DNA from 4 places in the Pseudomonas aestiva genome. Region 2 is predicted to be linked to each of the others. Evidence: predicted binding sites of a transcription regulator. Region 2 holds the regulator's gene; each other region holds the start of a gene.
The links. The regulator sigma-54, encoded in region 2, starts transcription at its own class of promoters, with help from an activator protein. The targets are predictions, from matches to a motif close to ANTGGCATNNANNTTGCTNT.
Positions count from the first base shown of each region.

Region 1: flhA (flagellar biosynthesis protein FlhA) is a predicted target of sigma-54. The motif match lies at 2,298-2,317, and genes of this name have one in related genera.
Region 3: AABM56_RS14600 (circularly permuted type 2 ATP-grasp protein) is a predicted target of sigma-54. The motif match lies at 2,634-2,653, and genes of this name have one in related genera.
Region 4: flgB (flagellar basal body rod protein FlgB) is a predicted target of sigma-54. The motif match lies at 2,337-2,356, and genes of this name have one in related genera.

Region 1 covers NZ_CP150916.1:3,287,265-3,294,420, reverse strand. The annotation lists gene fliR (flagellar biosynthetic protein FliR) at 1-471, shown strand, start outside; gene flhB (flagellar biosynthesis protein FlhB) at 484-1,632, shown strand; gene sodC (superoxide dismutase family protein) at 1,625-2,152, opposite strand; gene flhA (flagellar biosynthesis protein FlhA) at 2,402-4,504, shown strand; gene flhF (flagellar biosynthesis protein FlhF) at 4,515-5,846, shown strand; gene fleN (flagellar synthesis regulator FleN) at 5,939-6,769, shown strand; gene fliA (RNA polymerase sigma factor FliA) at 6,766-7,156, shown strand, end outside.
Region 2 covers NZ_CP150916.1:1,350,236-1,357,391, reverse strand. The annotation lists gene AABM56_RS06250 (KpsF/GutQ family sugar-phosphate isomerase) at 1-766, shown strand, start outside; gene lptC (LPS export ABC transporter periplasmic protein LptC) at 849-1,421, shown strand; gene lptA (lipopolysaccharide transport periplasmic protein LptA) at 1,408-1,950, shown strand; gene lptB (LPS export ABC transporter ATP-binding protein) at 1,947-2,675, shown strand; gene AABM56_RS06230 (RNA polymerase factor sigma-54) at 2,778-4,277, shown strand; gene raiA (ribosome-associated translation inhibitor RaiA) at 4,369-4,677, shown strand; gene ptsN (PTS IIA-like nitrogen regulatory protein PtsN) at 4,696-5,160, shown strand; gene rapZ (RNase adapter RapZ) at 5,162-6,016, shown strand; gene AABM56_RS06210 (HPr family phosphocarrier protein) at 6,048-6,320, shown strand; gene AABM56_RS06205 (superoxide dismutase) at 6,388-7,002, opposite strand.
Region 3 covers NZ_CP150916.1:3,140,613-3,147,768, forward strand. The annotation lists gene AABM56_RS14590 (transglutaminase family protein) at 1-182, opposite strand, end outside; gene AABM56_RS14595 (alpha-E domain-containing protein) at 179-1,132, opposite strand; gene AABM56_RS14600 (circularly permuted type 2 ATP-grasp protein) at 1,195-2,604, opposite strand; gene AABM56_RS14605 (ribonuclease E inhibitor RraB) at 2,862-3,203, opposite strand; gene speE (polyamine aminopropyltransferase) at 3,307-4,158, opposite strand; gene AABM56_RS14615 (PLD nuclease N-terminal domain-containing protein) at 4,255-4,470, opposite strand; gene mtnC (acireductone synthase) at 4,573-5,259, opposite strand; gene AABM56_RS14625 (acireductone dioxygenase) at 5,256-5,807, opposite strand; gene AABM56_RS14630 (methylthioribulose 1-phosphate dehydratase) at 5,804-6,418, opposite strand; gene AABM56_RS14635 (MFS transporter) at 6,542-7,156, opposite strand, start outside.
Region 4 covers NZ_CP150916.1:3,377,175-3,384,330, forward strand. The annotation lists gene flgE (flagellar hook protein FlgE) at 1-691, opposite strand, end outside; gene AABM56_RS15665 (flagellar hook assembly protein FlgD) at 718-1,428, opposite strand; gene flgC (flagellar basal body rod protein FlgC) at 1,441-1,878, opposite strand; gene flgB (flagellar basal body rod protein FlgB) at 1,881-2,303, opposite strand; gene AABM56_RS15680 (hypothetical protein) at 3,033-3,302, opposite strand; gene AABM56_RS15685 (STY4528 family pathogenicity island replication protein) at 3,810-4,868, shown strand; gene cheR (protein-glutamate O-methyltransferase CheR) at 5,149-5,976, opposite strand; gene AABM56_RS15695 (chemotaxis protein CheV) at 6,019-6,951, opposite strand.

The DNA of each region.
Region 1 (7,156 bases), 1.9 Mb from region 2:
ATCTCGACCCAGGCGGGCCTGAGCTTCGCGTCCATGATCGACCCGGTCAACGGCGCCTCGGCGCCGGTGATGGGCCAGTTTTTCACCATGCTGGTGACGCTGCTGTTCCTGGCCATGAACGGCCACCTGGTGGTATTCGAGATCCTCGCCGAAAGCTTCGTCACCCTGCCGGTGGGGGATACCCTGAGTGTCGAGCACTTCTGGCAGGTCGCCGGGCGGCTGGGCTGGGTATTGGGCGCCGGTATCCTGCTGGTGCTGCCGGCCATCACCGCGCTGCTGGTGGTCAACATCGCCTTCGGCATCATGACCCGCGCAGCACCGCAGCTGAACATCTTTTCCGTCGGCATGCCGCTGATCGTGGTGCTGGGCATGGTCATCGTCTGGCTCGGCACCGCCGACATCCTCTCCCACTATGAAAGTCTCGCTAGCGAGGCGCTGCAGTGGCTGCGCGAACTCGCCCGAGCCCGCTAGGAGATATGCCACATGGCTGAATCCGATGGCGAAGACCGCACAGAAGACCCCACGGAGAAACGCAAGCGTGATTCCCGGGAAGAGGGTCAGCTCCCGCGATCACGCGAACTCGGTACGGTGGCGGTCATGCTCTCGGGGGTCGGCGGCCTGCTGATGTATGGCGCCTTTCTCGGCGGCAAGCTGCTGGAGGTGATGCGCAGCAACTTCTCCCTGCGGCGGGAAGAGGTCATGGACGAGCGCTTCATGGGCACCTTCCTGCTGGCCTCGGGCAAGGCGGCGATGATCGGCATGCTGCCGATGATCGCCCTGGTGGTGATCGCCGCCATCATTGGTCATATCGCCCTGGGCGGCTTCCTGTTTTCCGGCAAGGTGCTGGCGCCCAAGCCGAGCCGGATGAATCCCATGTCCGGCATCGCCCGGATGTTTTCCAAGCATTCCCTGGTGGAACTGCTCAAGGCGCTGGGCAAGTTCTTCATCATCCTGGGCGTGTCGGTGATGGTGCTGATGAGCGAACGCACGGCGCTGCTGCAGATCGCCAAGCTGCCGACCGAACAGGCGCTGCTGCACAGCATGCAGGTGGTGGGGCATGCCACCCTGCTGCTGGCCCTGGGGCTGCTGATCATCGCCGCGGTGGACGTGCCTTTCCAGATCCTCAGCAATCGCAAGAAGCTGATGATGACCAAGCAGGAGATCAAGGACGAGTACAAGGACAGCGAGGGCAAGCCCGAGGTCAAGGGCAAGATTCGCCAGATGCAGCGGCAGATGGCGCAGCGGCGGATGATGGCCGAGGTGCCCAACGCCGATGTGGTCATCACCAACCCGACCCACTTCGCCGTGGCGCTCAAGTACGATGCGGCCAAGGGTGGGGCGCCGGTGCTGGTGGCCAAGGGCAGCGATTTCACCGCGTTGAAGATCCGCGAGATCGCCCAGCAGCATCAGGTCTCGCTGCTGGAGTCGCCGGGGCTGGCGCGGGCGGTGTACTTCTCCACCGAAGTGGACCAGGAGATTCCGGCCGGTCTCTACGTCGCCGTGGCCCAGGTCCTGGCCTATGTCTATCAGCTCAGGCAATTCCGCGCCGGACGCGGGCGCAAGCCCAAGCTGTCCGATCTGCCCATCCCGCCGGATCTCCTGCGGGATGAGGAGGGGAAGGCGCCTACTTGATGACGCCGCAGGCGACGCGCGCGCCGCCACCGCCCAGCGGCTTGGGCTGGTCGGCGTAGTTGTCGCCACCGGCATGCACCATCAGTGCATGGCCCTTGAGCTCTTCGAGGCGCTTCAGGCGCGGCGCCAGCACCGGCTGGGTGGCCTGGCCGTCGGCGGTCACATAGAGCGCCGGCAATTCGCCCAGGTGGCCGTCGTCCGACCAGGGCGCGCTGTGCTTGCCGGTGTTGCGCGGATCCAGATGGCCGCCCGCGGCGCCACCTGCGGTCAGGGTGCCATTCACCTCGGCCGCGCCGCAGTTGGGCTTGGTATGGACATGGAAGCCATGGATGCCGGGCTCCAGGCCCTTGAGATCGGGCGTGAAGACCAGGCCGTACTTGGAACGGGTCACCTGTACGCTACCGACGCTTTCGCCCACACCGTCGGTCGTGACCTTGTTCAGCGGGATCGTCAGGGATTCGGCCGCCTGGGCGGTTCCGACCAGGCAGGTAGCCAACAGCGTCGCGGTCCAGATTCTCATGATGATGTTCCTCGGATAGGCGCGCTAGCGCAGGTCCCTAGACAGACTCATGGCCGCCGCCCGCGGTTCAGCCGACGATTCCGGCGATCCGTAACCAGTCCTGTATCACCCCCGGGAAAACCTCGCTGATTCAAGGTCTTGAGCAGTTGGCCCGGAGCTTGCTCAAGCCCCTGCGAACAGTGCGCTGCGTCAACTTTCCGTGACGCCGGCACCGGCAAGCGAGGAATGGGTGTGAAAGTCGACAAATCCATGATGATGGGCAACATGCGCGGTCTGGCTCGCGGCAACCTGGGCGTGCCGCTGGCCGTCCTGGCGATGCTCGCCATGATGACGCTGCCGATGCCGCCTTTCCTGCTGGACGTGCTGTTCACCTTCAACATCGCCCTGTCGATCGTGGTCCTGCTGGTCAGCGTCTACGCCCTGCGGCCGCTGGACTTCGCGGTCTTCCCGACCATCCTGCTGGTGTCGACCCTGCTGCGCCTGGCGCTGAACGTGGCCTCGAGCCGCGTCGTGCTGCTGCACGGCCAGGACGGCCACGATGCCGCGGGCAAGGTCATCCAGGCCTTCGGCGAGGTGGTGGTCGGCGGCAACTACGTGGTCGGTGCGGTGGTGTTCGCCATCCTCATGATCATCAACTTCGTGGTGGTGACCAAGGGTGCCGGCCGTATCTCCGAGGTGTCGGCGCGTTTCACCCTGGACGCCATGCCCGGCAAGCAGATGGCCATCGACGCCGACCTCAATGCCGGCATAATCGACCAGGTCGAAGCCAAGAAGCGTCGGACCGAAGTGGGCCAGGAAGCCGACTTCTACGGGTCGATGGACGGTGCCAGCAAATTCGTCCGCGGTGACGCCGTCGCCGGTCTGCTGATCCTCTTCATCAACCTCATCGGCGGCATGGCCATCGGCATGGCCCAGCACGGTCTGCCGTTCGGCGAAGCGGCGCGCATCTACGCCCTGCTGACCATCGGTGACGGCCTGGTCGCCCAGGTCCCTTCGCTGCTGCTGTCGGTCGCCGCTGCCATCATGGTGACCCGGGTGTCCTCGGCGGAGGACATGGGCCAGCAGGTCAATCGTCAGATGTTCGCCTCGCCCAAGGCGCTGGCAGTCTCGGCCTTCATCATCATCGCCATGGGCCTGGTCCCGGGCATGCCGCACCTGCCGTTCCTCGGCCTGGGCGGTGGCGCCGCCGCCGGTGCCTGGCTGATCTACAAGCGCCAGCGCCAGGCCAAGCAGACCGCCGAGGTGGAAGCCAAGAAGCAGCAGGACCTGGCCCCCGTACAGCGTCCGGCCGAGGCCAAGGAGCTGGGCTGGGATGACGTGACCCCGGTGGACATGGTCGGTCTGGAAGTCGGCTACCGGCTGATCCCCATGGTCGATCGCAACCAGGGTGGCCAGCTGCTGGCGCGGATCAAGGGCGTGCGCAAGAAGCTGTCCCAGGACCTCGGCTTCCTCATGCCGTCGGTGCACATCCGCGACAACCTTGACCTGCTGCCCAACGCCTATCGTCTGACTTTGATGGGCGTCAGTGTGGCCGAGGCCGAGATCTATCCGGATCGCGAACTGGCCATCAACCCCGGTCAGGTCTACGGCTCCCTCAACGGCGTCGCCGCCAAGGATCCGGCATTCGGTCTGGAGGCCGTCTGGATCGACGTCACCCAGCGCGACCAGGCCCAATCCCTCGGCTACACCGTGGTCGATGCCAGCACCGTGGTTGCCACGCACCTCAATCAGGTGCTCTTCAAGCACGCCCACGAGCTGATCGGTCACGAGGAAGTCCAGCAATTGCTGCAGGTGCTGGCCAAGAGTTCGCCCAAGCTGGCCGAGGAACTGGTGCCCGGCATCGTCTCCCTCTCGACCCTGCTCAAGATCCTCCAGCAGCTGCTGCAGGAGCAGGTACCGGTCCGCGACATCCGTACCATCGCCGAAGCCATCGCCAACGTCGGGCCGCGGAGTCAAGATCCCGCCGCCATCGCGGGTGCCGTGCGGGTCGCCCTGTCCCGCGCGATCGTCCAGAACATCGTGGGAATGGAGCCTGAGCTGCCTGTTATCACCCTTGAGCCAAGGTTGGAACAGATGTTGCTAAGTAGTATGCAGAAGGCCGGTCAAGGCGCCGAGGACGGCATGTTCCTCGAGCCTGGCATGGCTGAAAAACTGCAGCGTTCCCTTATCGAGGCAGCGCAGCGTCAGGAAATGATGGGTAAGCCAGTGGTGCTGCTGGTGGCCGGTGCGATCCGCGGGATGATGTCCCGCTTCGCCCGGATGGCGGCACCGAACATGAGTGTACTGGCCTACCAGGAAATTCCGGACAACAAGCAGGTCACCATCGTCGCTACCGTTGGCCAGAATGGCTGAGGTCTAGATCATGCAAGTCAAACGTTTCTTCGCTGCCGATATGCGTCAAGCCATGAAGTTGGTACGCGACGAGCTGGGCCCGGATGCCGCCATCCTCAGCAACCGCCGGGTCGCCGGCGGGGTCGAGCTGACCGCGGCGCTGGACTACCAGGCTCCGGCACCGGCCGCGCCCAACGCGGAGCTGCAGGCGGAGTTGCGCAAGACCCATGCGAAGATCGCCCAGGCCCATGCCGACCTCAGCATCCGCGCCCCGGGCGTGCCCTCGGCCGCGCCGAAGGACAAGCAGCTGCTGGGCGCCATCAGCGCCGCCGACAGCCGTCGCGAGCCGGTGATCGCCCCGCCACGTGCCCCTCAGCCCACCGCCGCCGCTGCGCCTGCCGCCAGTGCCGCGCCGGAAGACCGCCGCGCCCTGGAAGCCATGCGCAGCGAACTCAGTGGCCTGCGTGAACTGCTGGAAGTCCAGCTTGGCTCCATGGCCTGGACCCAGGTGCAGTCCACCCGTCCGCAACAGGCCGGCCTCTGGCGCCGTCTGCAGCGCATGGGCCTGCCCGCCGATCTGGCTCGCCACCTGCTCGACAGCGTCGCCAAGATCCAGGACCCGCGGCATGCCTGGCGCATGCTGCTGGCCAATTTCGCCCAGCTGGCCAAGACCACCGACGCCAAGATCCTGGAGGAGGGCGGTGTTGTCGCCTTCGTCGGTCCGGCCGGCATGGGCAAGACCACCACCCTGGCCAAGCTCGCCGCCAACTACGTGCTCAAGTACGGCCCCCAGAGTCTGGCGCTGGTCAGCATGGACAGCTTCCGCATCGGTGCCCAGGAGCAGATCAAGACCCTCGGCCGCATCCTCGACGTGCCGGTCACCCTGGTCGATCCCGGCCAGTCCCTGGCCCAGGCGCTGGCACCCCTGGCGCGCAAGCGCCTGGTGCTGATCGACACCGCGGGCATGCCCGCCAATGATCCGGCGCTCAAGGTGCAGCTCGAAGCCCTGGCCAACCGCCAGTTGAAGATTCGCAATTATCTGGTACTGGGTGTCACCAGCCAGAGCCAGGTGCTCAAGGCGGCCTACCACAGCTATCGGCGCTGCGGCCTGAGCGGCTGCGTGCTGACCAAGCTGGACGAAGCCGCCAGCCTCGGCGAAGCCCTGGGCCTGGCCATCAGCCAGCGTCTGCCGGTGGCCTATATCGCCGACGGCCCGCGTATCCCGGACGACCTGCATCCGGCCCGCAGCCACCAGCTGGTGAGCCGTGCGGTGAGCCTGCAGGCCTCCGAGGAGCCGAGCGAAGAAACCATGGCCGGCATGCTTGCCGGCCTGTATCAAGGCAATGCCCGCCGCGCCGGTTAGCGCAGACGAACGGTAGTGGTGCATTGCATGCCTGGGCACGCCAAATGCACTTAGTCTAAAGTGTGACGGATTTCAATCAAAGGTATCAGGCAATGGGTAGCATGCATCCCGTCCAAGTCATAGCGGTCACGGGCGGTAAAGGCGGTGTCGGCAAGACCAATGTGTCGGTCAACCTGGCCTTGGCCCTGGCCGATATCGGGCGGCGCGTCATGCTGCTCGACGCCGACCTGGGCCTCGCCAACATCGACGTTCTGCTCGGCCTGTCGCCCAAGCGCACCCTGGCCGACGTCATCTCCGGCGAGTGCGAGCTGCGCGACGTGCTGCTGCACGGCCCGGGCGGCATCCGCATCGTTCCGGCGGCCTCGGGCACCCAGGCGATGGTCAATCTGACGCCGGCCCAGCACGCCGGTCTGATCCAGGCCTTCAGCGACATCAGCGAGAACCTCGATGTGCTCATCGTCGATACCGCTGCCGGCATCGGCGACCAGGTGGTCAGCTTCGTTCGCGCCGCCCAAGAAGTCCTGGTGGTGGTGTGCGACGAGCCCACCTCCATCACCGATGCCTACGCCCTGATCAAGCTGCTCAATCGCGACCATGGCGTCACCCGTTTCCGGGTTCTGGCGAACATGGCGCTGACGCCCCAGGAAGGTCGCAATCTCTTTGCTAAGCTGACCAAGGTGACCGACAGATTCCTGGATGTCGCCCTGCAGTATGTGGGCGCCATTCCGTTCGACGAGGCGGTGCGCAAAGCCGTACAGAAACAGCGCCCCGTGTTCGAAGCCTTTCCGCGTGCCAAGGCCTCGCTGGCCTTCCGTGCGGTAGCTCAGAGAGTCGATGGCTGGCCGTTGCCCGCCAATCCGCGCGGCCATCTCGAGTTCTTTGTCGAGCGCCTTGTGCAACCAGCCATCGGTACCCACGCATGACAGCATCCAGCGGGCTTCGCATGTACAGCAAAACCTCGGAACGTACCCAGCAGGAGCAACTCATCAACCGCTACGCGCCGTTGGTGAAACGCATCGCCTACCACCTCCTGGCGCGTCTGCCGGCCAGCGTGCAGGTCGAGGACCTGATGCAGGCCGGCATGATCGGTCTGCTGGAGGCCTCGCGCAAATATGACGCCGGCAAGGGCGCCAGCTTCGAGACCTACGCCGGCATCCGCATCCGCGGCGCCATGCTCGACGAGGTCCGCAAGGGCGACTGGGCGCCGCGCTCGGTGCACCGCAACACGCGCATGGTCACCGACGCCATTCGCGCCGTGGAAGCGCGCACGGGTCGCGACGCTAAAGATTCCGAAGTCGCGGCCGAACTTA
Region 2 (7,156 bases):
CAGTCCGGCCTTCTTCGTACACCCGGCCGAAGCCAGCCATGGCGACATGGGCATGATCACCCGCGATGACGTCATCATCGCCATCTCCCAGTCGGGCACCTCCAGCGAGATCCTGACCCTGCTGCCGCTGATCAAGCGCCTCGGCGTCCCGCTGATCAGCTTCGCCGGCAATCCCGCCTCGCCGCTGGCAAAAGCTGCGGACGTCAACCTGGATACCAGCGTCGCCACCGAGGCCTGCCCGCTCAATCTGGCACCCACCTCCTCCACCACCGTAGCCCTGGTGCTGGGCGACGCCCTGGCCATCGCCCTGCTCGAGGCCCGTGGCTTCACCGCCGAGGATTTCGCCTTTTCCCATCCGGGCGGCGCCCTGGGTCGGCGCCTGCTGCTGAAGGTGGAAAACGTCATGCATGCCGGCGTCGACCTGCCGCAGGTCAGCGAAGACACCCTGGTTTCCGATGCCCTGCTGGAGATGTCGCGCAAGGGACTGGGCATGACCAGCGTGCTCGGCACCGATGGTCGTCTGGCCGGCATCTTCACCGACGGCGATCTGCGTCGCGCCCTGGATCGCGGCATCGACGTGCGCACCACGGCGATCGCAACCGTGATGACCCGCGGAGGTCGAACCGCCAGGGCGCAGATGCTCGCCGCCGAGGCGCTGAAGATCATGGAAGAGCACAAGATCAACGCGCTGGTGGTGATCGATGACGAGCACCGGCCGATCGGCGCCCTCAACATGGGTGACCTGCTACGCGCCGGGGTGCTGTAGGCCGGGTTATACTGCCCGACTAATACGCCGCAATCTCGTGTTCAACCCGCCGCCCCTGGTGCGGCCCACCACAGGTACCCTCATGTTTCGCAGCTTGCGCCGCCCCGTGCTGTTGGTCCTGATCGCCGCCGCGCTCATCGCGATCGGCTACTGGAACATCCTGCCGCAGCGCTTCGTCGATGCTCCGGCCTCGTCGACCCCGCAAGACAGCGCCATCGACGGCTATGCCCTCAATACCCGGACGATCCAGTATCGCCTGGACGGCAAGATCCAGTACGAACTCAAGGCGGAGCGCAGCGAACACGTCAAGGCGACCGACGTCACCCTGGTGACCCGGCCCGACATGCTGGCCTTTCGCGGCACCGACTATCCCTGGCACATTCGCAGTGCCCGCGCCGAGGTCGCCCCCGGTGGCAGTCAGGCGGAGCTGATCGATGACGTGCGCGTCGAGCGTACCGATGAAAAAGGCCGCCCGGTGGTGTTGACCACCACCCGCATGACCGTCTTTCCTGACAAACAATATGCGCAAACCGAGCAAGCCGTTAGAATCGAGGCCGCCAATGGGGTGACCACGGCCAATGGCATGAAAGCGTATCTAGAAGACGGCAGAATGCTCCTGCTGTCCAACGTAAGAGGCCAGCATGAGGTTCGTTAAAACCCTCCCCTTCCTGTTCACCCTCGGCGCCACCTTTGGCAGTGCCGCGGCTTGGGCCCTGCCGACCGATCGCACCCAGCCGATCCGCGTGCAGGCCGACAGCGCCGAGCTCGACGACAAGCAGGGCGTGGCCGTGTACCGCGGAGACGTGGTCATCACCCAGGGCAGCATGAAGATCACCGGCAACACGGTGACCTTGACCCAGGACAATCAGGGCAACATCAAGGTCGCCACCGCAGTGGGCAAACCGGCCTACTACGAGCAGAAGCCTTCGGCGGACAAGGACATCGTCAAGGCCTATGGTCTGACGATCCAGTATTTCGCCCAGGAAAATCGCATCATCCTGATCGACCAGGCCAAGGTGGTCCAACAGGGCAACACCTTCGAAGGCGAGAAGATCGTCTATGATACCCAGCGCCAGATCGTCAACGCCGGGCGCGCCAACGGTAGCAAGGTCACCACGCCGCGGCCGCGCATCGACATGGTCATCCAGCCCAAGGATCAGCAGCAGTCGGGGCAGGGACAATGACGGTCACGCTCAAAGCCCAGCATCTGGCCAAGAGCTACAAGGGTCGTCAGGTCGTTCGCGACGTCAGCGTCAGCATCGACAGCGGCCAGATCGTCGGCCTGCTCGGTCCGAACGGCGCCGGCAAGACCACCTGTTTCTACATGATCGTCGGCCTGGTCAAGGCCGATCAGGGTCGCGTGCTGATCGACGATCAGGATGTCACCGCCCTGCCCATGCATGGCCGGGCCCGCGCCGGGATCGGCTACCTGCCGCAGGAAGCCTCGATCTTTCGCAAGCTGACCGTGGCCGACAACATCCTCGGCATCCTGGAAACCCGCAAGGATCTGGACAAGGCCGGTCGCCTGCGCGAACTGGAAAGCCTGCTGCAGGAATTCCACATCACCCATATCCGCGACAATCGCGGCATGAGCCTGTCGGGTGGCGAAAGACGTCGCGTCGAGATCGCTCGCGCCCTGGCCACCGCACCCAAGTTCATCCTGCTGGACGAACCCTTCGCTGGCGTGGACCCCATCTCGGTGGGCGACATCAAGCAGATCATTCGCCACCTCAAGGCCAAGGGCATCGGTGTGCTCATCACCGACCACAATGTCCGGGAAACCCTGACCATCTGCGAAACGGCCTACATCGTCAACGACGGCCAGCTCATCGCCGAGGGTACCGCCGAGGAAGTCCTCGCCAACGATCTGGTCAAGGAAGTCTATCTGGGCCACGAATTCCGCCTCTAGGCAAACCCGGGGAAACAAGGCATATAATTTGCTAACGCTCGCAGGGTTCGCGAGGTTCGGTGGCGCTGTTCGCGTCGGTAGACAAGGTGTATTTCCGCAGCCATGAAACCATCGCTAGTCCTCAAGATGGGCCAGCAGCTGACGATGACGCCGCAGCTGCAACAAGCCATACGTCTGCTTCAGCTCTCGACGCTCGACTTGCAGCAGGAAATCCAGGAAGCCCTGGAATCCAATCCGATGCTGGAACGCCAGGAAGAAGGTGAAGACTTCGACCAGAGCGAAGCCTCGAGCGAAGGCGATGAGAGCTCGGGCGCGGGCAACCTGGAAACCACCTTCAAGGAAACCTCGGTCGCCGTCAACGAGATGGCCGACGACTCCGAATGGAGCGAGCGTATTCCCAGCGACAGCGAGCTGCCGGTCGATACCGCCTGGGAAGACATCTACCAGACCAGCGCCAGCAGCCTGCCCAGCAATGACGACGACGAGTGGGACTTCACCACCCGCACCTCGGCGGGCGAGAGCCTGCAGACCCACCTGCTCTGGCAACTCAACCTGGCGCCCATGTCGGATCTCGATCGCCTGATCGCCGTGGCGATCATCGACGGCATCGACACCGACGGCTATCTGCAGGAAAGCCTCGAAGACATCCATGCCTCGCTGGATCCCGAGCTGGAAGTCGATCTCGATGAAGTCGAGGTGGTGCTCAGACGCGTCCAGCAATTCGAGCCGGCCGGCGTCGCCGCCCGCAATCTGCGCGAATGCCTGCTGATCCAGCTGGCCCAGCTACCGGCCAATCTCCCCCTGCTCGGCGAGGCCAGGCGCCTGGTCAGTGACTATCTCGATCTGCTCGGCAGCCGCGACTATGCGCAGCTGATGCGGCGCATGAAGATCAAGGAAGACGAGCTCAAGCCCGTCATCGAACTGATCCAGACCCTGCATCCGCGCCCCGGCTCGCAGATCGAATCCGGCGAAGCCGAATACGTGGTGCCGGACGTCATCGTCCGCAAGCACAACGAGCGCTGGCTGGTGGAGCTCAATCAGGAAGCCGTGCCGCGTCTGCGGGTCAATCCCCAGTACGCCGGCTTCGTCAAGCGCGCCGACAGCAGCGCCGACAACACCTACATGCGCAACCAGCTGCAGGAAGCGCGCTGGTTCATCAAGAGCCTGCAGAGCCGCAACGAGACCCTGATGAAGGTGGCGACCCAGATCGTCGAGCACCAGCGCGGTTTTCTCGAATACGGTGAAGAGGCGATGAAGCCGCTGGTCCTGCATGACATCGCCGAGGCGGTGGGCATGCATGAGTCGACCATCTCCCGGGTGACCACCCAGAAGTTCATGCACACCCCGCGTGGCATCTACGAACTCAAGTATTTCTTCTCCAGCCACGTCAGCACCGCCGAGGGGGGCGAATGCTCCTCCACCGCGATCCGCGCGATCATCAAGAAATTGGTGGCGGCGGAAAACGCGAAAAAGCCGTTGAGTGACAGCAAGATCGCTGGTTTACTGGAATCGCAAGGTATACAAGTCGCTCGTCGCACGGTGGCTAAGTATCGGGAATCCCTGGGTATCGCTCCGTCCAGCGAACGCAAGCGTCTCATCTGACGCGTCCTGATGTGTGACCGTGCTTCGTTCGATCCTTGTCATGTCGGCGAGCAGCTTCGCCGATCGCAGCCCGGCAATAAGGAGAAGCGGTATGCAAGTCAACATCAGTGGCCATCAGCTTGAAGTGACAGAAGCCCTGCGTGACTACATCGGCGAGAAACTCGCCCGCCTCGAACGGCACTTCGACCGTATCACCAACGTCCAGGTCATCCTGGAAGTGGACAAGCTCAAGCAGAAAGCCGAAGCCACCCTGCACGTCGCCGGCGCCGCGGTGGTTGCCAATGCCGAGCACGACGACATGTATGCCGCCATCGATCTCCTGGCCGACAAGCTCGACCGTCAACTGATTAAACACAAGGAAAAATCGATCGAACGCCAGCAGGGCGTCGGCGTCCGCTGAGGTTTCGATCGCCGCTTTATGATCAGACTCGAAAACATCCTGACCCCCGGCCGCACCCAGACGGGTGCGCCGGGTGGCAGCAAAGCCGCTGTACTGGAACGCATTGCCGAACTGGCCGCGCAGGAACTGCCCGGCCACGACGCGGCGCACATCCATGAATGCCTGATGGCGCGCGAGCGCCTGGGCTCGACCGGTTTCGGCAATGGCATTGCCATTCCCCACTGCCGCCTGGCGGGTCTGCAACAACCGCTGTGCGTGCTCTTCCACCTGCAGCAACCGGTGGACTTCGATTCCCTGGACGGCGCTCCGGTAGACCTGGTGTTCGTCCTGCTGGTCCCAGAAGCCGCCACCGAGCAGCACCTCACCCTGCTGCGCCAGATCGCCGGCATCCTCGATCGCGCCGACATCCGCGAGCGGCTGCGCAAGGCCAGGGATAGCCAGGCGCTCTATCAGATCGTCGTCGAGGCCCAGAGCGGACACTGACATGCACCTCATCATCGTGAGCGGACGTTCCGGGTCGGGCAAGAGTACGGCGCTCAACGTGCTTGAGGACAATGGCTTCTATTGCATCGACAACCTGCCGGCCAGTCTGCTGCCCGATCTGGCCCAGCATGCGCTGACCGACATGGAGCGCCCCCAGCCCAAGGTCGCCCTATCCATCGATGCGCGCAACCTGCCCAGTCAGTTGCAACGCTTTCCCGAATTGCTCGAACAGGTGCGCAGTCGCAACATCCGATGCGACGTCCTCTACCTGGATGCCGATGACCAGGCGCTGCTCAAGCGCTTTTCCGAGACGCGCCGCCGGCATCCGCTGTCGAACCAGGAAAGGTCCCTGGCCGAAGCTATCCATGACGAGCAGGTGCTGCTGTCGCCCATCGCCGACCTGTCCGACCTGAAGATCGACACCACCCACCTGAATCTCTATCAGCTGCGTGACATCCTCAAGTTGCGCCTGCTGAACGCGCCGGAGCCCGGTACCGCCTACCTGGTGGAATCCTTTGGCTTCAAGCGCGGGCTGCCGGTGGACGCGGACATGGTGTTCGATGTGCGCTTCCTGCCCAATCCCTACTGGAAACCGGACCTGCGCGACTTTTCCGGACTGGATGCGCCGGTACGCGACTATCTCGAGCAACAGCCCGAGGTAGAGACCCTGTACAATGACATCCGCGATTACCTGGTGAAGTGGCTGCCGCGTTTTGCCGCCAACAACAGGTCCTATGTGACCGTGGCCATTGGCTGTACCGGTGGTCACCACCGTTCGGTCTATCTGGCCGATCGCCTGGGTCGCGAACTCAAAGACCTGCTCAAGAACGTCCAGATTCGTCACCGCGATCTCTGACGCCCGTTTTGTTTCGACAAGGACAGACTCAATGCCTGCCCAACAGATCACCATCATCAACAAGCTGGGCCTGCACGCCCGTGCGGCTGCCAAGTTCGTCGGCGTGGCCGGCCGCTATCCTGCCAGCATTCGTGTCGGCCGCAGTGGCGAGCCGCCCGTGGATGGCAAGAGCATCATGGCGGTCATGATGCTGGCCGCTGGCAAGGGCACGGTGCTGCAACTGGAAACCGAGGGTGAACAGAGCGACGAGGCCATGCGCGCCCTGGTCGAGCTGATCAACAACTACTTCGACGAAGGTGAGTGATCGGCCCTCCTCCAGCATCGCCCAATAAAAAAGCCGCCCGAGGGCGGCTTTTTTATTGGGCGTCGACTCAGGCGTTCAGCGCCGCTTCGTAGCGACGGGTCACTTCCGGCCAGTTGATGACGTTGAAGAAGGCGCCAATGTACTCGGGACGGCGGTTCTGGTAGCGCAGGTAGTAGGCGTGCTCCCAGACGTCCAGGCCGAGGATCGGGGTGTTGCCGGTCATCAGCGGGCTGTCCTGGTTACCGGTGCTCTCGACCACCAGCTTCTTCTCGGGGGTGACGCTCAGCCAGGCCCAGCCACTGCCGAAGCGGGTCAGGGCAGCCTTGGTGAAGGCTTCCTTGAAGGCATCGAAGCCGCCCAGCTGGGACTCGATGGCTTCGGCCAGGGCGCCTTCGGGCTTGCCACCGGCGTTGGGGGCCATCACGGTCCAGAACAGGCTGTGGTTGGCATGGCCGCCACCGTTGTTCTGCACGGCGCCGCGCTTGTCCTGGGGCAGCTTGTCCAGCTGGCGAACCACGTCTTCGGCCGACAGGTTGGCGAACTCGGTGCCTTCCAGCGCCGCGTTCAGGTTGTTGATGTAGGTCTGGTGATGCTTGGTATGGTGGATTTCCATGGTCTGGGCATCGACGTGCGGTTCCAGCGCGTCGTAGGCGTAGGGCAGCTGAGGCAGAGTATGCGGCATGCGGATTGTCTCCATGGTGGCTTTGGTAAGGACCCATTGCCCTTGGGCGATGGGGTGTACGGCTGGTGCGCCACGGCGCACCGTCTGAAGCCTGGGCCGTCCGGTCAGCAGATTCGACCGCACGGCTATGTCCTAGTGCATTGCTAGGATACTA
Region 3 (7,156 bases), 1.8 Mb from region 2:
AGCACATGGAGAATGTTGCCGAAGGGATCGCGCTGCGCGAGCGCCGGGCGCGGCAGTGCCAGCTCCCAGCTGAGAATCTTCTGTCGCGCGTCGTCCTGTGGCGTGAGACGCAGGTACTGGATGCTGGCGCGGACCAGGTCGGCGTAGCGATACAGGGTTTCGTGATGGATCGCGAGTCTCATACGATCTCCAGGTAAGCGGTGTTGATGCCACTGCCGAGTTGGCGGACGTGGACGATGAAATCGCCGATCCAGGCATGCAGGCCTTCTTCGAGCACCTCGTCGATGCTGGTGTAGCGCAGTCTTGCCTCCAGACCTGCCGCCAGGCGCTTGGCCTCGCGACCGTTCTCGCCGGGCAGACTGACCAGCACCCGGTGCAGCTCGATCACGCAGGCCAGCAGCGAGCGCGGCAGGTCTTCCTGCAACAGCAGCAGCTCGGCGCCGTTGCGCACGTTGAGGGCATCGCGATAGAGCTCGGTATAGGCCTCGAAGGCGCTCAGGGCGCGCAGCAGGGCGCTCCACTGATAGAAGCCGCGGGCGGAGGCATCGCTGATGGCTTCCGCTTCCTCTTCGCCGAGCACCTGGTAGCGAGCGTCGAGCATGCGCAGGGTGTTGTCGGCGCGTTCGACGAAGGTACCCAGGCGGATGAAGCGATAGGCGTCGTTTCGCATGATGGTGCCGACGGTGGCGCCACGGAAAAGGTGGGAACGCTCCTTCACCCACTCGCAGAAACGGCTGATGCCGAAGCGGATCAGGCCGGTAACGGCGATCTCGCGCATCTCCAGCCAGGTGGAGTTGACGTTCTCCCACATGTCGGCGGTGATGCGCCCACGCACCGCGTGGGCATTGCTGCGCGCAGCCTGCAGACAGCAATAGATGCTGCCGGGGTTGCGCTCGTCCAGGGCGAAGAAGTGCAGCAGGCGCTCGGGGTGCAGGGCCCCGTGCTTTTCCCGGTAGTCATCCAGGGTGCCGGTGATGAGCAGTGGCATGGCCAGTTCATCCAGGCCTCCGCCCTGCCCGCTCTGCGGCATCATCGACAGCGAATAGCTGACGTCCAGCATCCGCGCGAGATTCTCGGCGCGCTCCAGGTTGCGGGACATCCAGTACAGATCGGCAGCGGTACGACTCAACATGGTGGGGTCGCCTTTCAAAGGTCCTTGCGGGGCCGCCGGAGCGGCCGCTGTTCTGTGGCGATCTAGTCCTGGACCACCCAGGTGTCCTTGGTGCCGCCGCCCTGGGAGGAATTCACCACCAGCGAGCCTTCGCGCAGGGCGACCCGGGTCAGGCCACCGGGCACCAGACGCGTCTTGCGCCCGGACAGCACGAAGGGCCGCAGGTCGATGTGGCGCGGTGCGATGCCGTTCTCGACAAAGGTCGGGCAGGTGGACAGCGACAGAGTCGGCTGGGCGATGTAGGCACTGGGGTTGGCCTTGAGCCGCGCGCGGAAGGCTTCGATCTCCAGGCTGCTGGCGGTGGGGCCGACCAGCATGCCGTAGCCGCCGGAACCATGGACTTCCTTGACCACCAGCTCGGGCAGGTTGGCCAGCACATGGGACAGTTCTTCCGGCTTGCGGCACTGCCAGGTGGGCACGTTATAGAGGATGGGTTCTTCGCTGAGATAGAAGCGGATCATCTCCGGCACATAGGGATAGATCGACTTGTCGTCGGCCACCCCGGTACCTATGGCATTGGCCAGGATGACATTGCCGGCGCGATAGGCGGCGAGCAGACCGGGCACGCCGAGCATGGAATCGGGATTGAAGGCCAGCGGGTCGAGGAAGGCGTCGTCGAGACGCCGATAGATGACATCGACCTTGCGGAAGCCAGAGGTGGTACGCATGAACACCTGCTCGTCGCGCACCAGCAGATCGGCACCCTCCACCAGCTCCACGCCCATCTCGCGCGCGAGGAAGGCGTGTTCGAAATAGGCGCTGTTGAAACGACCCGGGGTAAGGACCACCACCGTGGGGTTGTTGACCGGGGTGGAGCTGCGCAGGGTATCGAGCAGGATGTTCGGATAGTGGTCGATGGGCGCGATGCGCTCCAGGGTGAACAGCTCGGGAAACAGCCGCATCATCATCTTGCGGTTTTCGAGCATGTAGGAGACACCGCTGGGGGTGCGCAGGTTGTCTTCCAGCACGTAGTAGGCGCCATCGCCATCTCGTACCAGATCGACCCCGGCGATATGGGCGTAGATGCCATTGGGCAGGTCCAGCCCCTGCATGGCCAGCTGATACTGGTCGTTGGCCAGCACCTGCTCGGCGGGAATGACCCCGGCCTTGATGATGCGCTGGTCATGATAGAGGTCGTGCAGAAAGAGATTCAGCGCCTGAACACGCTGGATGCAACCGCGTTCGATGATCTGCCATTCGCTGGCGGGAATGGCGCGCGGCAGGGCGTCGAAGGGAATCAGGCGTTCCGTGCCCTGTTCGTCGCCATAGAGGGTGAAGGTGATCCCGGCGCGATGGAACAGCAGATCGGCTTCACGCCGCCGCTGGGCCAGGAGTTCCGGGGGTGTCTCGCTCAGCCACTGGGCATAGCGACCATAATGCGGTCGGCATTGCGCCTGGACGTCATACATCTCGTTATACAGTTGGCGGCTCATGCCGATCTCCTTGTCACCCACGGTGCAGCTTCGCAAGCCGCGTGCCAGCGCCAGAGCCTTCAAGATCAAGCCCTTGCGCGGCTGCGAGTCGCACGATGCACCAAACCCAGGCACGTAAGCGTGCGCATGCACCGCAACGTCTCCGTCATGACCCTAAGACGGTGCGCTGCGCGGAAAGTGCGATGATTGAGGGGCCGAGCGGTAACCGGAGATGAGACAGGCACCCCGTCTGGGATGCCGCCTCGGGACGTGCAGGATCAGGCGGAGCTGCGGCTGACTTCCTGGGTGACGCCCCAGCCATCGAGCTGACCGCCAAGAGGCGCCACCACCGCCTCGAGATCGCTTTCGAAATCATCGATGGTGGCGTGGGTGGCGAACATCACCTTGCTGACCTGCAGATGCCAGCCGCCCTCTTCATGGGGGAGCACCTGGGCGTTGAGGGATTCGCCGTGAAACTGGTCCGCAGCGATGCGGGCCTTGCCTTCATCGGCGAATATGGCGAAGAAATCGATGGGATGGAAGCGAGCGAAATCGAAGCCGCCCTCCTTCATCCGCTGCAGCAGGTTCAAGCTCACATCATCGGCAAACGACAAGGACATAGGACTTCCCTCCTCTGGTTCGGATGATCGTCTCGCTGGACGTCGCTACCGACGCCTGGCGAGTCGCGGCTGAGAACTCGAACGGTGCAGCGACCGCCAGGGCTTACGCCTTGCCGATGGTCTCCAGCACGTATCGAGGTAGAGCAAAGGCTGCGGCATGCAGCTCCGGAGTGTAATAACGGGTCTGGATGCCTGTATCACTGTAGCGCTGCGCCAGGGTTTCGGCATTCTGCCGACGCAAGGTCGAGTCCTTGCTACCCCAGGCCAGGGTCATGACGCCCCCTATGTAAGTAGGCACCGCCGACAGATAAAAGTGCCAATCGGCGAACAGCCCGGACATGCGGCTGGCAGTGGTCTTGACCTCGTCCAGTTGCAGGAACGGAGTACCGTTCTGGGCCACCATCACGCCGCCGTCGTTCAGACAACGATGGCAGGCCTGATAGAAGTTCTCCGAAAAGAGAACCTCGGCCGGTCCGATGGGATCGGTGGAGTCGGAGATGATGACGTCGTAGCGTTCGGTGGTATTGGCGACGAAATTCATGCCGTCGTCGATCACCACCTTCAGCCGCGGGTCGTCGAAGGCGCCTGCCGAGTGACCGGGGAAGTGCTCCTTGCACATCGCCACCACCGAGCCATCGATCTCGACCATGGTGATGTGCTCGACACCCCGGTGCTTGGCCACTTCGCGCAGGATGCCACCGTCGCCACCGCCGATGATGAGCACCCGCCTGGGCGCCGGATGGGCCAGCAGGGGGACGTGGGTGAGCATCTCGTGATAGATGAATTCGTCGGCCTCGGTGGTCTGGATGACGCCATCCAGGGCCATGACCTTGCCCAGCACGGCGTTCTGGAAGATCACCAGGTGCTGATGCTCGGTGCGCACCTCGTGCAGCATGCGCTCGACGGTGAATCGCTGACCGTAGCCGTCGTAGAGGGTTTCCAGGTAGTCGCTCATGTCGATCTCCGCAGGTGGCTGGCCGAGACAGACAATGCCCGGCCAAAAGCCGGGCATTGTAAGAGCTGGATGTGACAGGCTCCAGCGTTGTGCTGGCTAGCCCTTGTGCGTGGGTGCCGTGGCCGAGCGATTGCCGCGGGGTCCGGCGGCAGCCCAGGCGATCAGGCCGATCACCGGCAGCACGATGATGAGCACCGTCCAGCCGATCTTGGCGTTGCTGGTGCTGTCACTGCGGATGACGTTGACGATGGCCCAGATGTCGAGCAGGAAGACGATGAAGCCCAGTACACCGCCGATGGTGGAATTGATCATGTCGCGACTCCCGTTGCGAGGACACAGGTCTCGTCAATTGGGACTGGCGATGAGGGCGTCGAGTTCGGCCGGCTCGCTTGGCAGCGAGGCCGGCCGTGGGCTTCAGGTGAGTCCGGCGAGATCGATGTCGGCAAAGGACGCCACGCACGGATGATCGCCCAGCTGGCCACCGGCACGTACCAGCCCGCAGGTCGGCAGACCGGCCTGGCGCGCGGCATCCAGCTCTTCCACCACATCGGAGAGGAACAGCAGTTCCGCCGGCGCGTGGGTGGTGGCCGAGGCGATGCGCGCATAGGACGCGGCGTCGCGCTTGCCGCCGGTCAGGGTATCGAAATACCCGGAAAACAAAGGCGTGAGATCGCCGTGCTCGGAGCAGCCGAAGATCAGCTTCTGCGCCTGGATCGATCCGGAGGAATAGACGTACAGCGGCAGCCCCGCCGCGTGCCACTGGCGCAGGGCCTGGACGGCGTCGGGATAGACGTGGCCCTTGAGGGTGCCGGCGCGATAGCCCTGCTCCCATACCTGACCCTGCAGCGCCTTGAGCGGTGTGGCCTTGCGGTCGGTGGCGATCCATTCCAGCAGGATGGCGATCACCCGCTCCACGTCGGCGTCCAGCTCGCCGGCTTCGGCGCGCACGGCATCGAGTTGCTCGGCCACCGCCGGCTCTCCGGCATGGGCGCGCACAAGGGCCGGCAGGTGCTCACGGGCATAGGGAAAGAGCACGTCGAAGACGAAGCTGACGGCGCTGGTGGTACCTTCGATATCGGTGAGGATGGCCTTGATCGTCACGCCTCTACCTCCAGGCGCGGGAAGCGCCGGGCGATGTCGACGCCGGTGAAGTGGGCGACCCAGCCATCGGGATTGTCGAACAGGCGGATGGCGACGAAGGACGGCGACTCGCTCATGTCGAACCAGTGCGGCGTACCGGCCGGCACCGAGATGAGGTCGTCCTTCTCGCAGAGCACGGCATAGACCTGGTCGTCGATGTGCAGGGTGAAGAGGCCCTGACCGGCGACGAAGAAGCGCACCTCGTCCTCGTTATGGCGATGCTCTTCGAGGAACTTGGCGCGCAGCGCCTCCTTCTGCGGATGCTCGGGATGCATGCTGATGACGTCGACGGTCTGGTAGCCGCGCTCCTGGATGAGACGATCGATCTCCGGCCGGTAGGCGGCGATCACCTCCTCCTGGCTGGCGCCCGGCGCCACCGGGGCGGTGGCCTGCCAGCGCTCGAAACGCACCCCGACCTCGGCCAGGGTGGCGGCGATGTGGTCGCCATCGCTGATCACCTTCAGCGGCTGGCGCGGTTCGGCATCGTGGTAGACGGTCAGTCGGCTCATGGACGCAGGCTCCGGGTCTTGAGTTCGCATTCGAAGAGGAATTCGAAGGCTTCCACGTGGCGCAGGGCATCGGCCATGCGCGGCCCCCAAGTATAGAGGCCGTGTCCGCGGATCAGGTACCCCACGCAGTCGGGATGCACGTCCAGCCAGGTCTGCACCTGGTCGGCCAGACGCGGGATGTCCTGGTCGTTGTCGAACACCGGGATCTCCACTCGCACGTCGTGGGTGGTGACGCCATGCAGGGCCTTCTGCAGCTCGTAGCCGTCCAGCAGCAGGCGATCGCCTTCGAGCTGGCGCGAGAGCACCGTCGAATTCACCGAATGGGTGTGCAGTACGGCACCGATCTCCGGCTGCCAGCGATAGAGCTGGGTGTGCAGCGCGGTCTCGGCCGAAGGCTTCTTGTCCTCCAGCGGCGTGCCGTCGAGATCGGTGGCGAGCACGTCGTCCAGCTCCAGCTGACCCTTGTGCTTGCCGGAGACGGTCAGCAGCAGGCGACTGTCGGACAGCCGTACCGAATAGTTGCTGCTAGTGGCCGGCGACCAGCCGCGGCCATAGAGGAAGCGACCGGCGTCGATGATTTCCCGGGCCAGTTGCTCACGCTGCTGGATCATGGAGGGTTCTCCTAGGTTCTGTACGAAAAGTCGCCGAGCGATGGTCAGGCGAGGCGAAAAACGCTGAGGAAGCGGAGTTTACGAGAGGTAAATGAGCATTCCGAAGTGTTTTTCAACGAAGCATCACCGAGCGCAGGCACTTTTCGTACTGGACCTAACGGACAAGAGGATGAGGAAGGCGCCTGCCAACGCCGCCAGGGAGGCGCCGGCAAAGGCGGCAAGGGCGCCGGATACCTGCCAGGCATAGCCAGCATACAGCGCGCCCAGCGCACCGCCAGCCCCGGAAAGTGCCGCGTAGAGCGATTGGGCCTGGCCCTGGCGGCGCCGGTCGAAATGGGACTGGACGAACTGGATGGCGGCGGCGTGGAAGCAGGCGAAGGTGGCCGCATGCAGGAGCTGGGCGAACAACAGCACTGGCAACTGGTCGGCCAGGGCGCCCAGCAGCAGCCAGCGCCCGGCGGCGATCAGAAAGGCGCCGACCAGCAGGGTAGTCAGAGCGATCCGCGCCAGCAGTTGCGGCATCACCAGGAAGATCAGCACCTCGGCGACCACGCCCAGCGACCAGAGCTGACCGATGACGCCGCGGCCATAACCGAGTTCTTCCAGATGCAGGGTGAAGACCGTGTAGTAAGGGCCGTGGGACAGCTGCATCAGCGCCGCGGCAGCGAAGAAGGCCAGCACCCGCGGCTGGCGCAGGGTCGTCAGGAAGGGCTCGGCCGGCGCCTCGGGCCGCTGGCC
Region 4 (7,156 bases), 2.0 Mb from region 2:
CATCTTCCTTGGTGGGGTCGCCCGGATTGCGACCGTCGATCAGCACGTTCATGGTCCAGGAGTTGTTCGCGCCCTTGACGAAATACTGCGACAGGACGTGGGCGTTGCCCTGGCTGTCATAGATGTTCACCGAGGTCGAGGAGTTGTAGCTGGTCGGATCGGACGGGTTGAACGGCGTCGTGGTCGGCGTCGTCTGGGTCGAGTTCAGGTTGACCGTTTGCTTGATCGAGCTGGACGCCTTGGGCGCCTGGCTGGCGGTCTCGATGCGCAGGTCGCTGCGCACGCCCGGCTGCAGCAGACCCTGGTCGTTGGTGGTATAGCCCTGCAGCTTGTAGCCGTTGTTGTCGACGATGAAGCCTTGCTTGTCGGTCCCGAAGTAACCGGCACGGGTGTACTGGATAGCGCCATTGTTGCTGGTGACGAAGAAGCCGTTGCCGTTGATGCCCATGTCCAGCGCGTTCTGCGTGGAATCGATGGTGCCCTGGTTGAACAGCTGGCCGACATTGCCGAGCAGCACGCCGCTGCCCTGGGCATTCTTGCCGGTGCCCAGAACCGAGGCGGCATAGAGGTCCTGGAACTCCGCCCGCGACTGCTTGAAGCCGACGGTGCTGGCGTTGGCGATGTTGTTGCCGGTGATGTTGAGGTCACTGGACGCGGCCTTGATGCCGCTCAAACCGATATTGAAAGACATGCTGGATTCCTCTCGTGTGCCGCGCCTTACTGGCCGACCGCCTGGACTTTGGAGATGCCGATGCTGCCGACGCCGGCAAGGTTGAGTGTCATTTCGCCGCCGTTCTGCCCGAGCGTCACACTGTCGACGTTGGCTGGCAGACTGGTCTTCATGGCCGTGGTGGTGTCGTTCACGTTCGCCTGGGCCTCGAAGCGGTAGGTGCCGGCATCCAGCTTCTTGCCGCTGGCGTCGGTACCATCCCAGGTAAAATTCACCAGGCCACTGGATTGCTGCCCCAGGTTCAGACGATTCACCTGACTGCCCGCGTCGTTGTAGACATTGACCCAGACGTTCGGACTGGACGCGGTCAGGTTGAGCGCACCCTTGAAGTCCGCACTGGTATCCACCTTGACCTTGTCGGTATCGACGATCACCTTGCGGCCCACCAGGGTGGACGCCTGCAGTGCCTGGGAAGACTGACTGCCGGAGAGGATCGAGCTGACGCTGGTGTTGAGGTTGGTGATGCCCTCGACGGTACTGAACTGCGCCAGCTGTGCGATGAACTCGCCGTTGCCCTGGGGCTCCAGCGGATTCTGGTTGTTCATCTGGGCGACCATCAGCTTGAGGAACTCGTCCTTGCCGAGCTTGCCGCCTTTCTTGCCATCGCTGCTAGCGGTCTCGGAGGTAGCGTCTGTCTTGTTGACGGAGTACTTGTCGAGCACCGACTGAGCGGTTGAATTGGTCGTGCTTATGGACATGGCGCCGGTTCCTTACTGACCGAGGGTCAGTACCTTCTGCATCATCTGTTTGGCGGTATTCATCATTTCCGCATTGGTCTGGAAGGCGCGACTGGCCGAAATCATGTCGGCCATCTCCTCCACCACGTTCACGTTGGGGTAGTAGACGTAGCCGTCCTTGTCCGCCATGGGGTGGTTGGGCTCATAGCGCTTCTGCACCTCGCTCTGATCCTCGACGATGCCCTTCACCTCTACCCCGACCCCGGCCTGGCCCTGGTTGTCGAACAACGAGGCGCCGCCCTGGGCGTCATTGAGCTGGGCGGCGAATACCGGATGCCGCGCCTTGTAGGTCTGGTCGACGCTGGAAGACACGGAATCGGCGTTGGCCATGTTGCTGGCCACGGTGTTGAGGCGAACGTTCTGGGCGCTCATCCCGCTACCGGCGATGTTGAACAGCGAACTCAGGGACATGGCTACTCTCCGCGCAGGGCCGACATCAGCCCCTTGAACTTGCTATTGAGCAGGGTGAAGCTGGCCTGGAAATTCATCGCGTTTTCGGCGTAGTTGGCCTGCTCGACCTGCGCATCCACGGTGTTCTGGTCCACCGAGGGCTGAGTGGGGATGCGATACTTCAAGGCCGCATCGCCCATGCCCATGTCGAAGCCTTCAGCGGCGATATGGCGGCTGTTGGTGGTTTCCAGCTGATAGTGGCCGGCAGCGCCCGGAGCGCTCTTGGCCGCCTGCTCTGCCATCACGGCGCTGAAATCCAGATCCCGCGCCTTGTAGCCCGGGGTATCGGCATTGGCGATGTTGTTGCCCAACACCTCGGCGCGTTGCGAACGGAAGTTCAGCGCCTGCTCGTGCAACCCGAGTGCTTTGTCGAAACTGATGCTCATGTCGAGAGACCTTTGACGTGGCTTGCAAGCGATTTAGCAAGGCCCGTGCCAGTCTCTTGCATCCATTTAAATCAAGGGTTTAGCGCAACGCGGCAGTCAGAACGACGGCAAGCGGCAAGGTTTTTCCGCCGCCTTTGCCGGCCCCGGGATCGGGGGCGGCAAAACTTTGGCGCAGAAAAGGTAAACCGGGAGCCAGACCTACATGCTGTGGATTTTCCCCTATCGAACCGGACCAATGCCCCGTCAAATTGCGGCCTGCCACAAACGCCTAAAATCCTGCAGCGATCGGTATTCGACGCGTTGTACGGATACCCCTCGCAATGCCTGACAGCGATAGCCAGGTTGCTTAGGGTCTTTGCATGGTCGAGCTTAGACATGTGGCGGATATAACCGCCCTTCTTAGTCTTCACGAAGCTTTCCGCCATCCCGCTGCCTGGGGACTACACGCCGTTTTCATCAGAGGCAACAGGTCGACCTGCTGCGCAAAAGATGAGTCTGTTTGGCGGTATAGGTCTACTCATTACCAGCCAGATACTGCGCCGTTAACGAAAGTCGCCTAACTCCAAGCCATGTTCGATAGCGCCTAGCATCACGTCGCGAACCACGTCACCGCTACAGCGTCTTGCGCCAGCCGCCCAACTGACAGTAAGGCAATGGCAGGCTATCGCCCGCCATTGCCGGGAAAGGACCTAAACCGATGTCCAAAGCCAGTTGAACATTACGTCTGTCTCAAGAGTTGTTGTGGCGCGCATCGGATAGAGCACGACGATAAAGGGTAACCATCTCGCCCAGCAGCTCCTGAGCGATATTGCAGGCAACCTTTAGCCGCAGCTCTTCAGGATGACCGGAGTGGCGCTCTGCCAGCTGAATTAGCAGGTCACCTAGCATTGAGGCACGAAGATCCGCATCGGCATCGATAGATCGAGTGGAAAGATCCATTTGGTCGAGCGTGATTGGCTTGCTGGGGAACGGGACGATAGAGGGATTCTTCTCAGCCATAGCAAACCTCCGTTGTAGAGGTAGATGGCATACAGGTAGCGCCAAGGCGGAGCTCGGGCTTAAAAGGAGATACAGGCATTTTAACTGCTCCTCAGACGATTAAGGAGCCGCCACCCGCCGTTGTCACTCGGTGATGGGAGGCGGACCGTGAGGGGGTGACAAACCGGCGTCCGAGGCAACCGGCCAGGCAAAAGCCTGCCCCACACGGCCCGCCATAGAAAACAACAGATGTGGTCTAGCTACAGCGCTACCGCGCCTCGAACGAATCGGGTTGTCACACCCGGTCGTGGGATTGACCACGACAATGCAAATTTACCGTTTTGGAACGCGCCCTAGCAACCCGTGACGACGCTCGCTACCTATGACTCATCTAGGTTGGTCTACAGCAGACCATTTGGTACGCAACAGAAATACGGTAACGGGCCAAATCAGATTGTTCTGGGACAGACCAATCCAGCCCCCACGAGACTCGCTGACAGCCGAACGGCCTTCGTAGGGGGAGAGCAAATGGGAAACTATTGCACGCACAAGCGCTACGCATCGACTAACTGGTTCACGACGCCAATCGCACTGCTGGTAGATCCGCGGCTGACGCCGCTGGAGCGCAACGGGTGGCAGGTCTTACGCATGCTCAGTGATGCAGACGGTGTGAGTTCGCTTACGAGTCTGAGCCAGCTTCGACGCTATCTCAGCACCACGCCGTTAGGACAACGGGCGGGCTATGAGACGGCACGACGTGTGCTGAAGGTGCTACGCCTGACGGGTTGGATCACTCTGCTCGGTGTACAGCGTGACCCCATGACGGGCAAGGTGATGAGCGAGCGCTACAGGGTGCATGAGCGTGCCTTAGCGTTTGATCGAGCATGCACTGCCGACCAGACGCTTGCCGGCCTATTGCACGCGTGCCTTCACGAGACGGGCCATCCGATCCACCGGATTGCGCAGCATCTCAATCATGCGTTCGAGCAAAAGCAGCGCAGTGACGATGGGCAGGCTAGCCCTGATGACCTCGGGAGCTCTAGCTCCGAGGCGGTACAGATGGGGTCTGGCATAGGCCAAACTGGTCTGTCACAGACCAACGAAGTCCACGACGAACCCATTGGCCAATACAGTACGTACAGTAGTAAGACGTATAAAGTACGTACGTACCCTTCAGAGCTCGAAAGCACAGAGGGCAGCACTCCGCTTCCATCCTGTCTTGCGGGAGTTGATGAAAAGCAGTTGCAAGAGCTTCTAACTGGACTTGATGAGTTGGCGCTGGAGCAGCGTCAGCAGGTGTTGGCAGAACTGGAGGCCAGACACCGTAGCGGCGGCATACGCGACGTAGTGGCCTATGCCTTTGGCTTGATCAGACGAGCGCAGTCGGGAGGTTTCCGGCCTTATGCACTGCGAGACAGGCCGGCAATGCAGACCGTGGCGAACAGAGACCTCGGCATGGACCATCGTCCCCGCCCGGCACATCGAGTAGCCCCCGCAAAGCGCTCAACGCCCGAGATTGCCGAAAACCACATTGCGACGCTTCGCAAGATGCTCAACATGCCCGTGCGATGCAACGAATCAGGCTGAACGCGGAGAGGAACTTAAGACCTATCACCCCCGGCAGGTATAGGCGTGGCTGAGACTAGGCTGTGCTCAGGTTGTACAGCATGCCGGCAAGTTGCGTGGACGATAAAAGCCAACGCAGCACCGTGCATACCAACCGGAATGTTTAAAGCCGAGCAACAGCAGTCGCTTGGATGGGTACGGTTAGTACTAGGAACCAATTACAGCTAGATAGCACACAGAGCTGCAAAGTACCGCGAAGACCATGTGCTGAAATCCAGCTTTGCCACCCTCTATCGAATGCTTACTTGGCCTTGTAGATGATGCCCGGATTGCACTGCACCATCTGGTAGAGATCCGGCAGGCCGTTGAGGGCCTCGGAGGCGCCCAGGAACAGATAACCGCCCGGCTTGAGGGTACCGTGAATGCGCGTGAGGATGTCCTTCTTCACTTCAGCGGAGAAGTAGATCAGCACATTGCGGCAGAACACCATGTCGAATTTGCCGAGGCTGGCGTAGCTGTCCAGCAGATTTAGCGCGCGGAATTCGATACGGCTGCGAATCGCCGGCTTAACCGCCCAGCGATTCGGCTGGAGCACGTCAAAGTAGCGCTGCAAGCGCTCCTGGGATAGCCCTCGACCGATCGCCAGCGAATCGTACTCACCCGACTTGGCCGCGGTGAGAATGGCGCCGGAGAGGTCGGTCGCCACGATTTGCATACCGCCACGCCCCTGCCCCGCCGCGCTGCGCTCGAATTCGTCCATGGTCATGGACAGTGAATAGGGTTCCTGACCCGAAGAGCAGGCCGCCGACCAGACCCGCAGGCGCTGGCCGAAGGTGTTCTTGGTCAACTCCGGCAAGAGGCGGTTCTTCAGCACCTCGAAGGGATAGGTGTCGCGAAACCAGAGGGTTTCATTGGTCGTCATCGCATCGATGACCTTTTCCCGCAGACCGCCACGGGGCTGCATCTGGATGCGCTGCACCAACTCCGACAACGTCTTGATCCCCTCGGTCTCCATCAGCTTGTTGAGCCGACTGGAGACGAGGTACTGCTTGTTGTCACCGAGCAGGATCCCGCTGGATTTCTCGAGGAAATCACGAAAAAGCACAAAATCCGCGTTGACTGCTGACACTGCCGCTCCGCCTTCTGGATACCGGGATAGAGACGCCTTCACCTAGTGACTGTCGACCGCATTGATGCGCTCGGCTACCCGGGAGGCAAGATCATCGGGACGGAACTTGGCCAGGAAGTCGTCCGCACCGACCTTCTTGACCATCGCCTGGTTGAAGACGCCGGACAAGGAGGTATGCAGCAGTATATGCACTTTCTGCATCCGCGAATCATGACGGATTTCCGCCGTCAGGGTGTAGCCATCCATTTCCGGCATCTCGATGTCGGAAATGATCATCAGCAATTCCTCTTCCGGACGCTTGCCTTCCGCCACCATCGCCTGGAGAAAGTTCAGGGCCTGGCGACCGTCGTTGAGGGAGATGACCTCTACCCCGACGGTTTCCAGGCAGCGGCTCACTTGCTTGCGGGCCACCGAGGAGTCGTCGACGATCAGAACGCGCTTGGTGACGGCCTTGGCCTGTACCACTTCGCTGATGACGCCGGCCGACACGGTTTCGACCGACGGTGCGACTTCGGAGAGGATCTTTTCCACGTCGATGATCTCGACGAGCTGGTTGTCGACCCGGGTGACGGCGGTCAGGTAGTGGTCACGACCGGTCCCCTTGGGCGGCGGATTGATGCCTTCCCAGTTCATGTTGACGATTCGCTCCACCGAGCGCACCAGGAAGCCCTGCACCTTGGTGTTGTACTCGGTGATGATCACGAAGCAGTTGTTGATGTCTTCCAGCCCACGACGACCGGTAGCCATCGCCAGGTCGATGATGGGAAAGGTGCCGCCACGAATGCTGGCCACGCCCCGTACCACCGGACTGGATTTCGGCATCACGGTGAGTTTGGGGCACTGCAGCACCTCCTTCACCTTGAAGACGTTGATGCCGTAGAGCTGCGAGCCGTCCAGGCGGAACAGCAGCAGTTCCAGACGGTTCTGGCCCACCAGTTGGGTACGTTGGTTGACTGCGTCCAATACACCAGCCATTTGGCGACTCCTCTCGTTGCCACGGACCGGTTGGAAAACTCGGCACAGGGCTTGCTTAGATGTGACTCATGAAGATCGAAGCGACGTGTTTCCGACCTATGAAGAACTCTTGCCGCTGGGCTGCGAATCTTGTGTTGATCCTGACATGCCTGGGCGGAAAGGCCTATGCAGAAGGCGACTACACCTCATCTGACGAACTTATCGG